3 regions of the Rhizobium sp. SRI_017 genome follow, and region 2 is predicted to be linked to each of the others. Evidence: riboswitches for the same ligand, from Rfam matches in the RefSeq annotation. Region 2 holds a riboswitch; each other region holds the start of a gene.
The links. Region 2 has a riboswitch for cobalamin ahead of bluB (5,6-dimethylbenzimidazole synthase). Riboswitches for the same ligand answer to the same signal wherever they lie in the genome.
Positions count from the first base shown of each region.

Region 1: another riboswitch for cobalamin. It lies ahead of AC2YI2_RS08835 (CbtB domain-containing protein); the one in region 2 lies ahead of bluB (5,6-dimethylbenzimidazole synthase).
Region 3: another riboswitch for cobalamin. It lies ahead of AC2YI2_RS23595 (aromatic ring-hydroxylating oxygenase subunit alpha); the one in region 2 lies ahead of bluB (5,6-dimethylbenzimidazole synthase).

Region 1 is NZ_JBYCZP010000003.1:232,102-235,371, forward strand. Features, by position in the region: gene AC2YI2_RS08830 (peptidoglycan-binding domain-containing protein) at 1-1,341, shown strand, start outside; cobalamin riboswitch at 1,456-1,829, shown strand; gene AC2YI2_RS08835 (CbtB domain-containing protein) at 1,873-2,061, shown strand; gene AC2YI2_RS08840 (CbtA family protein) at 2,074-2,826, shown strand; gene cobU (bifunctional adenosylcobinamide kinase/adenosylcobinamide-phosphate guanylyltransferase) at 2,828-3,270, shown strand, end outside.
Region 2 is NZ_JBYCZP010000001.1:104,132-107,401, reverse strand. Features, by position in the region: gene AC2YI2_RS00560 (F0F1 ATP synthase subunit B) at 1-471, shown strand, start outside; gene bluB (5,6-dimethylbenzimidazole synthase) at 689-1,483, opposite strand; cobalamin riboswitch at 1,528-1,701, opposite strand; gene rnhB (ribonuclease HII) at 1,886-2,539, opposite strand; gene AC2YI2_RS00545 (PA0069 family radical SAM protein) at 2,723-3,270, opposite strand, start outside.
Region 3 is NZ_JBYCZP010000012.1:65,732-69,001, forward strand. Features, by position in the region: gene AC2YI2_RS23590 (FAD-binding oxidoreductase) at 1-50, opposite strand, end outside; gene AC2YI2_RS23595 (aromatic ring-hydroxylating oxygenase subunit alpha) at 148-1,395, opposite strand; cobalamin riboswitch at 1,517-1,738, opposite strand; gene AC2YI2_RS23600 (Lrp/AsnC family transcriptional regulator) at 1,825-2,304, opposite strand; gene AC2YI2_RS23605 (diaminopropionate ammonia-lyase) at 2,406-3,270, shown strand, end outside.

The DNA of each region.
Region 1 (3,270 bases), on a different contig from region 2:
TATCTCCGGCTTTATCCGGGCGGCAAATTCGCCAACGTCGCCAAGCGTCGTATCGAGGAGCTGAATGCCTCGGCGCAGACGACAAACAGCGACGAAACCGCCGCCGTGGCTGATACGACGAAGAATGTGACCGAAGGCGACGGCACCAAGGACCTCGAAATGTGGCGCCAGGTTTCCAAGTCCGGCAAGCTCGAGGACTATAAGAAGTATCTCAAGGATTTCCCGCAGGGGAAATTCGCCAAGGTTGCCAAGACCCGCATCGAGAACCTGACCGCGACGGCTCCGGCCGACGACCAGCAGGACACGGATGTCGCGATCAAGAAGACGCAGAATACCGCGCCGGCTGATGATGCGCAGGATGGGGCCCAAGATCAGGCTCAAGATCAGGCTCAGTCCGATGACGCGCAGGATCAGACCGAGGACCAGGCACAGTCCGACGAGACGCCAGCCGATGCAGCGAACAGCACCGAGACGGCGCAGACCAACGACCAGGGACAGGGCGCCGACTGGGAGCAGGAATATGCCCTCTGGAAGGCCGCTTCCGACGGCAATACGGTCACGGAATACGAGGCCTATATAAAAGTCTATCCGAACGGCAAGTTCGCCGCGATCGCCCAGGCGCGTATTGCCCAGCTCGCTGCCGCCGAGACGCCGGATCCGACGATTTCGGAAGGCGACCAGCAGGACACGGCAACCAAGAACGACGGCAAGCGCCAGAAGAACAACAACCAGAGCGATGACCAGCAGGCTAGCCAGGAGGTCGAGCAGCAGCCTAGCGACGATCAGGCCCAGCAGGACGTAGACCAGGGCGGCCCCGAGGAACAGCAGGCCAATTCCAATATGGGCGGCCTGAAGACGAAGCAGAACCAGAACGCTCAGGACCAGCAGCAGACGGAGTTCACCGAGGGCTCGGAGGACGTCGAGGATGCAACGCTTGACAAGGAAACGAGGGCGGAAATCCAGGGTCGCCTAAGCTCGCTCGGCTACGACACCCAGGGCGCCGATGGCGTGTTCGGCAATCGCAGCCGCGACGCGATCGCCTCCTGGCAGCAGGACAACGGTGCGCCGGTCACCGGCTACCTCTCCGAAGACCAGACGGAGGCGATCTTCGCTGCTTCGGCTGCGACCTATGCGGGCTGGCTCGCGAGTCGCGTGCCGGTCCGGGTCCATCGCGTACGTCCGCGTACCGAGTGGGTGCTGGTCCGTCCGCGCAACAAGGTGCTGATCGTCAAACGTCGTCCGGCGGTTGTTGTGGTCAAGCCCTTCAAGAACCGGTTCAAGAATCGCGTGAAAGTCAAGGTGCGGTTCAACGGCGGTTGCCGCAAGAAGCGCCGTTGCTGATCGGGTTTCATTGCCATTCGACGGGGCGCTTCGGCGCCCCGTTTTGATTCCTGGATGGCGCAAACGGACAAGGCGGGCGTCGATATGTCGATTGACTTGGTTCGGCGGTGGTTCTAATGATCGATAACGTTTGGTTCCCAGCGGGTGTAAGCCCAAGGGATCAAAAGGGAATGGGAGGAATGGACCCAATCAGGGCGTTTTCATCCCGGCCGACCCCGCGACTGTAGAGCGGATAAGCAGAAGCCCGGCGGTTTTTTCGCGCTGGCATCGTGAGCCAGGACATCGTGTCCGGCGCGGTGTGAGACGGAAGAGCCGAAAAGTCACTGAAGCGGCCATTGCGGCAACACGGGGCGGGACGCCTCTTTACTCTACGAATCGTCCCCCACGCGCAAAGGCCAGCAAGCTTCGGGAAGGCGAGGGCGATGCGATGGCGTGGCGACACGCCGTTACCCGCGAGCCAGGAGACCTGCCAAACGAAACGGGGGCGCTTCCGCGCCAAAGGTCTTCATTGCCAGCAGCACGGAGGTTGTCATGGCTCATTCTGCAGTTTCTACCAAATCTACTACTCTGGCCGGTTCTCTTTCGGATCGTCTCGTCGCGGGCGTTCTTGCGCTCATGCTCGGTTCGTTCCTGATCTTCGGCGCTGGCTTTGCGCATTCGTCCGTGCTGCATGATACCGCGCACGACGTTCGCCACGCCAATGGCTTCCCCTGCCACTAAAAGGGGGCTCCCATGATCGTCAAATATCTCCTGGCTGCGCTTGTGGCCGGGCTGATCGCTGGTGCGCTCCAGACCGTGGTGCAGCACGCGAAGGTCATTCCGCTCATTCTCGAAGCCGAGAAATATGAGGGCGAAGCGCCGGCGGCCCATGAGCATACGAGTGGCCTCCAGCTTTCCATCGCGACTGCTGCGCAAGCGCAGCAGTCAAAGACTGAGGCCACGACCGCAGCACCTGCCGCTGCCGCCGAGGAAGAAGAGGGCGGCATGCTGTTCGGCGTCGGCCGTACTACCGGCACGCTGATGGCCAATCTTGTTGCCGGCGCCGGCTTTTCGCTGCTGCTAATGGCTGCCGTCGTCGTAACCGGCCGCTCGCTGACGCTCGCCAACGGCGCACTGTGGGGTGCGGCGGCGTGGCTCACTTTCCACCTGATGCCGTCTGTCGGACTGCCGCCGGAGCTTCCGGGCTTCCCGGCAGCAGAGCTGTTCGACCGGCAGGCCTGGTGGATCGGGACGGTGATTGCGACCGCCGCTTCGCTCTATCTCATCGTGCTCCGCAAGGAGCCTGTGGCGAAGGCGGCGGGTGTCGTGCTGATGCTGGTGCCGCATGTGATCGGCGCACCGCAGCCGACCGATATCACCAGCAACGTGCCGGCCATTCTGGCCGCCGAATTTGCGGTCGCGACGCTGTCGGCCGGGCTGCTGTTCTGGATTGTGCTGGGGCTCGCGATGGGCGCCATCAATGACCGCTGGGTCAAGACGGCCTGATATGACAACTGCTCCGTCTGGTGCCGTCCTCGTGCTCGGCGGGGCGCGTTCCGGCAAATCCGCCTTTGCCGAGAGGCTGGTCGCCGAGACCGGCCTCTCGCGCCATTATCTGGCAACCGGCCGCGCCTGGGATGAGGAGATGCGCGAGCGCATCACACGTCATCAGGCGGACCGCGGCGAGGGCTGGCAGACGCATGAGGAGCCGGTCGATCTCGTCGGACGGCTTGAAGCGCTCGATGATCCGGCCCATGTGATACTGGTCGATTGCTTGACGCTCTGGGTCACCAACCTGATGATGGAAGAGCGGGTGATGGCCGAGGAATTCGCGCGGCTTGCTGCGCATTTGCCCCGGGCGCGCGCCAAGCTCGTCCTGGTTTCCAATGAAGTCGGACTGGGTATTGTACCGGAGAACCGCATGGCGCGGGATTTTCGCGATCATTCCGG
Region 2 (3,270 bases):
CAGCTTTGGTCTCAGGTCGCCCTGGTTCTCTTCCTCGCGTTGGTGATCTACATGGGCGCCCCGAAGATTATCGGCAAGAGCCTCGACGATCGCGCTGCGAAGATCAAGGCTGAACTCGACGCCGCGAAGAACCTCCGCGAAGAGGCTCAATCGCTGCTCGCCGAATACCAGAAGAAGCGCAAGGACGCCGAAGCGGAGGCCGAGCATATTCTCGCCGCCGCCAAGCGCGAGGCTTCCGCCATGGCCGCCGACGCCAAGGCGAAGACGGAAGAATATGTCACCCGCCGCACCGCGCTCTCCGAGCAGAAGATCAAGGCCGCTGAAACCGACGCCGTCAACGCCGTCCGCGCCGCTGCCGTCGATCTCGCCATCGCCGCTGCCGAGAGGCTGATCGCTTCGAAGGTCGACGTTGCCACCGACGCGACGCTGTTCAAGAATTCGGTCAACGAAGTGAAGAGCCGGCTGAACTGAGCCTGTTCTTCTCGACGAGTTCAAGGCTCTGCCACTGGCGGGGCCTTTTCGTTTGGCCGGCCAGCATCCAGAACGTCATCCTCGGGCTTGTCCCGAGGATTTGCGTTTTCCCTGCAGTGCCGTGAGACTCGGAGCATAAAGCTCCGTCCCGGATCCTCGGGACAAGCCCGAGGACGACGTCAGGGGAGGGGGCGCCGCACGTCTCTTCCTTCAAAGACTAGCCTGCCTGCCGCCGGCATTCGATCTCGCGATAGAAGTCCAGAACATGCGAATGCTCGGGCCAGCGCTCCTCATAGATCAGCTTGTCGAGCGACAGCTTCTCCCGCCATCCCTTCACCGCCAGTTCCGGCCGGACATAGAGTTGGTCGACATAGCCGACGCAGAGATAGGCGATGATCTCGACGCTCTCCGGCAGGCCGAGATGGCGAGAGAGCCGGTCATGGTCGAAGATCGATACCCAGCCGACGCCGACGCCCTCGGCCCGGGCGGCGAGCCAGAAATTCTGCACCGCGCAGACAGTCGAATAGAGATCCATCGCCGGATTGTGTGTGCGCCCCAGCACGAAGTCACCGCCGCGCTTGCGGTCGCAAGTAATGCAGATGTTGAGCGGTGCCTTGAGGATGCCTTCGAGCTTCAGGCTCATATATTTGAGCTTCACCTCGCCTGTCAGTTTATCCGCGGCTTCGACATTGGCCTCGTGGAAGATGCGATGCACCGCACGCCGGTTCTCCTCCTCGCGGATCAGGATGAAGTTCCAGGGCTGCATGTAGCCGACCGATGGCGCCGCGTGCGCGGCCTCCAGCAGCCGCCTCAGCAGGGCAACCGGGATCGCATCCGGCAGGAATTCATTCCGCACATCGCGGCGACTGTGGATGGCGCGATAGACGGCAGCGCGTTCGGCTTCGGAGAATGGTCCCGCTTGTGAGATTGAGCTGTTGCGCAACTCCGGACGGAAAACCGCTTCACACTTTTCCTGGAGTTGCTCCTGATGGCGCGACGGTTCGGCCTGCATGTGTACCCCCACATGGTCTGGCACTCGCCGGGCCGTCCTCGCCCTTGAAGCTATCGTGTCCGGCCGGTCTTCTGGCTTGGGTTCAACTGGCTTCGCCGCCTTCCCGGTCTCCCAGTGGCACCTGACGACTCCATCCCCCTCACAGCGTTGGGCACGCGCCGGATTGACACCGGCTTCCCGATTCTCCCGCTAGGGGCACCGGACGAGGGTGTTTGAGCAATTTTCGCACACGTTTGCAATGTGCGGCGGCGACGTCGTTTGTCGCTGCCCCTCATCCGCCTGTCGGCACCTTCTCCCCGTTTTGACGGGGAGAAGGGACCTGTGGCACCGTCGGCGTCTCTAGCGTCCCCTCGCCCCGCCTGCGGGGAGAGGGCCAGGGTGAGGGGCAATCCCATGAATTCCTTAGGAAATTGGCTTGAATGGACTGAACGTCATCCGATGAATGGCACATGGTCCATGTGCTGATATCGCGGTCCGATGCACCTCGGTCGCATAGCCGGCATGGGTCTCGAACCCATATTGCGGATAGCTGATACCGGCCGCGCACATCATCCGGTCGCGCGTTACCTTGGCCACGATCGAGGCGGCGGCGATGGAAAAGGACCGTGCATCTCCCTTGATCAGTGCCTTGGCGTGGCATGACAGGCCCGCCGGTACGTCGCGTCCGTCCACTAGCACGAAACGCGCGGTCCTGGGCAGGGATGCGACAGCGCGGCGCATGGCTTCGAGCGAAGCGCGGAGAATATTAAAGCGGTCGATCGATGTGTGGCTGAGCGAAGCGATGGAGACTTCCGCGGTTGCCAGGATCTCCTCATAGAGTTCCTCGCGCCGTGCGGCCGTCAGTTGCTTGGAATCGTTGAGCCCCTTCGGAATGCGCTTAGGATCGAGGATCACGGCGCTGGCGACCACAGGTCCGGCCAGCGGGCCGCGTCCGGCTTCATCGACGCCTGCGACCGGCATGAAGCCATCGCGCATCAGCCCCTTCTCGAAGCGGAATGTCGGGACGATTTCCTCTTCGAGCAGGGGAAGGGAACCGGATGAAGGACGTCGAGCCATGGGGGATAGTTCGCATCTCATCCGATTCCCTGCAAGTCCCGGCGCGAGGGCGGCGCACCGGGACCACGAGCATGTTGTTTCAACATGCTCGACACGATCGGGAACTGGCGGAGAACCCGATCGTGCATATTCAGCCAGGCCCGTGCGGGCAGTGGGCCAAGCCCGGCCGAAAGCGAAGGCTGCCTAGAGCAGCGAGAGCTGGACCCCATGGCCGCTGGGCGGCACGAAGAGATTCGAATTCAAAGAGATCGACCGGCGCGTCAAGCCGTACTTCTTGGCAGCGAGCTCGAAGCGCCGGGCGATCTGCCAGGCATAGGGGCCTGCGCCCTTCATACGTTTGCCGAACTCGGCATCGTAGTCCTTGCCGCCGCGCATCGAGCGGATCAGGCTCATCACATGGCGGTAGCGATCCGGGTAGTGCCTGAGCAACCAGTCGCGGAAGAGGGGGCTCACTTCGAGCGGCAGGCGGAGCAGGATATAGCTCGCCTCCTTCACGCCTGCCGCGGAGCCTGCATCGAGGATGCGTTCGAGCTCGTGGTCGTTGAGCGCCGGGATCATCGGCGAGGCGAGGATCGCCGTCGGCACACCGGCTTCGCCGAGTGCCTTGAGCGCCTCCAGTCGCCTCGACGGCGTGGAAGCACGCGGCTCCATCAGCCGGGCAAGCTTCCTGTCGAGCGTCGTCACGGAAAGTGCCACCCTCGCGAGCCCCTTCTCCGCCATTGCGGCGAGAA
Region 3 (3,270 bases), on a different contig from region 2:
ACAACGCTGGTGCAGACCAGCATCTGCCGCGCCGAATTCCACGGCTTCATCTCGTCGAGCGGCAGCGCCGCGGGCACTGTGCCGGCCAGCGTTGGACCGGCAAGCGTTGGACCCGTCACCATCATGTTCATGTCATCGGTCTCCGGATCAGGCGACGGAACGCAGCGCCGGCCGGCTCTGGCCGGTCAGGCGTTCCTGCATGAAATTCGAATACCAGTCGACGAACTGGGCGACACCGCCTTCATGGATCTCCGAATAGGGGCCGGGCTGGTAAGCCGGGGAATGGATGCCGCGGGCATTCTCCTCGACGATCTGGCGGTCCTGGTCGTTTGTCTCGGTCCAGACATGGATGAGTTCGTCGAGGCGATAATCGATGCCCTCGACGGCGTCCTTGTGGACCAGCCATTTGGTCGTCACCGCAGTCTCGGTTGCGCTGAGCGGCATCACCCGGAAGGTGATGGCGTGGTCGGAGAGCACGTGGTTCCAGGTCGTCGGATAGTGGAACAGCAGCAGCGTGCCGATGCGGTCCATGTTGACATTGTCCGACAGGCGCATCTGCACCGCCTTGCGGCCGGAGATCGTGTAGCTGATCGCGTCGCGCAGCAACGGCACGCGGGTGGTGCGGAACTGGCCCTCGTCGTCCATCACGAAGGCGCTCGGCAGGCCGACGGCCTCGCATTTTTCCCAATGCGCGGCGATTTCAGGATCCTCGGCAGCACCGTTCACGCCGGTTACGCTCGGCGCTTCCGGGAAAGTCTTGCAAAGTTCCGGATGGTTGCCGGCGCAATGGTAGCATTCGCGGTTGTTTTCCCAGACGAGCTTCCAGTTGCCCTTCTCGATGATCGTGCTCTCATAGGCGATCTTGGCGTCGCGCAGGCGGTGCGGCAGGAAATAGGGCTCCATCATCGCCCGGAAGGGCGCGAAATCCATCGGTTCGTCGGCAAGGCAGATGAAGATGTAGCCGCCGGCGCTCTCGCAGGCGACCGGCTTCAGGCTGAAGCCGGACACATCGAAATTGTCGCCCATCTGGCGCGCGAAAAGCAGCGAGCCGTCGAGATCGTAGGTCCACTGGTGATAAGGACAGACGAGCTTGGCGGCATTGCCGCGATGTTCCTGGCAGACGCGGGAGCCGCGATGGCGGCAGGAATTGTGCAGCGCGTTGATCTTGCCGTCATGGCCGCGGACGAGGACGACGGAATAGGCGCCGACCTCAACGGTCGTGTAGTTGCCGGCATTCGGGATTTCGCAATCGTGGGCGACGAACAGCCAGTCCTTGTACCAGATATGCTCGAGATCGAGCTGGTGGAAAGCCGGATCGATATAGAAGGGCTGGTCGAGGCTGTAACCGGGTTTGCGGTTGTTCAGCCGGCTAAGCATATCTGCGCGAATATCCATTTCGGTCCTCGTTTCCAGGGGACTGGTCCAAAGGGTTCGGGGGAGCATGGAACATCGCGCAACCGGGTCTCCGCCCGTGTCGCAATGGTCATCCGCCCCGCGACCGCCCACCGCGATCAGTCGAGTATCAATAGGCAAGGCTGGTTTCCGGGCTTCGAAGCGGCAGGTCCGTAGCTATGCGGACCGGCCCGTCGCGACTCCTTCCCAAGCATTACGCCCAGTGGACTCCCATCGCGCTTTGACTTCGCTACCGTTGCGGGGGCAGCGCCGGCATCCCACCGGCTTCCCAATTCTCCGGCTCACATCTCTCGAAGCGGCCGGCACCTTACGAGGGGAATTGAACCATAGTCATTGCGACATGGCGACATCATCTGCGACATCGCCATGGCGGTGTGGAAACAAAATTTCGAACTGTTCAAAAAAGAAGCGCTAGATCGGCAGGCCGAGCCCGATCTTGACGCGATCCATGGCGACGAAGGTGCGGAAGCGCTTCACATTATTGTTGCCGAAGAACAGGCGGCGGGTGAGCACTTCATAATCGGCCATGGTGGGCACTGTGATGACGAGGATGAAGTCGGCCTCGCCGGTGACATAGTAGCATTGCTGGATCTCGGGCGTGTTCGCGAATTCGCGTTTGGCGCTCTCGATCTGTTCCGCGGTTTCGCTGAAGACCTCGATCTCGACGAAGATGGTGATCGATTGGCCCACGGCTTCAGGATCGACGATCGCGACATTGGCCTGGATGACGCCGGTCTCCGTCAGCCGCTTGATCCGGCGCTGGACCGCGGGAGCGGAGAGATTGACCGCCTCGCCGATCGTCCGCTGCGGCGTCATGTTGTCCTGCTGCAGGATCGCGAGAATCTTGCGGTCGAATTCATCGAGGGCGACTGATAGCTCGAACTTGCGCATGAGCGGCGATCCACGAAACAAACTTGCATGGTGACGACCAATATAGAGCGCAAATCTTGCCTCGCCTGCAATAATATTCAGGGACATCAGAGGAGACGATCATGTTCCTGCGCAACACCAACCCCGACTATCGCAAGCCGCTGACACCGGAAGACGCTGAAACGCTCGGCAGCACCGCCGCCAAGGAGGTCGAGCGCTATCTCGGTTTCCGCGACACCCATGCCGAGACGCCGCTGCATGGCCTGCCTGCACTGGCCCGGAGCATCGGTGTCGCCTCCATCCACATCAAGGACGAGGGCCGGCGGCTCGGGCTCGGCAGTTTCAAGGCGCTGGGCGGTTCCTATGCCGTGATCCGGCTGGTGCTGGAGGAGGCGGGGCGAAGGCTTGGCCGAAACGTCGATATCTCGGAACTCTCCGCGCCGGAGATCCGGGCGATCGCCAAGGCCATGACCTTCGCCTGCGCCACCGACGGCAATCACGGGCGATCGGTCGCGCAAGGCGCGCAACTGGTCGGCGCCAAGGCCGCAATCTTCGTGCATGGCGGGGTCAGCGACGAGCGGGTCGCCGCGATCGGCCGCTATGGTGCAGAGATGATTCGCGTCGCCGGGACCTATGACGACTCGGTGCGCGAGGCAGCACGCGTCGCCGGGGAGAAGGGCTGGACCATCGTCTCCGATACGTCCTGGCCTGGTTATGAGCGGATCCCCGGCCTTGTGATGCAGGGCTACACAGCGATCATCCGCGAGGCGCTGCGTGCGCTGCCTGCGCCGCCGACCCATGTCTTCGTGCAATCGGGCGTCGGCGGCATTGCCGCCGCGGCCGCCGGACACCTCGCCATTGCGCTCGGCAACAAGCGGCCGGTCTTCACCGTCGTCGATCCCGCCCGATCCGCCTGCATCGTCGAGACAGCCCGGGCCGGCCATCCGGTGAAAGTGCCGCATGGCGAGCCGACCGTAATGGCGATGC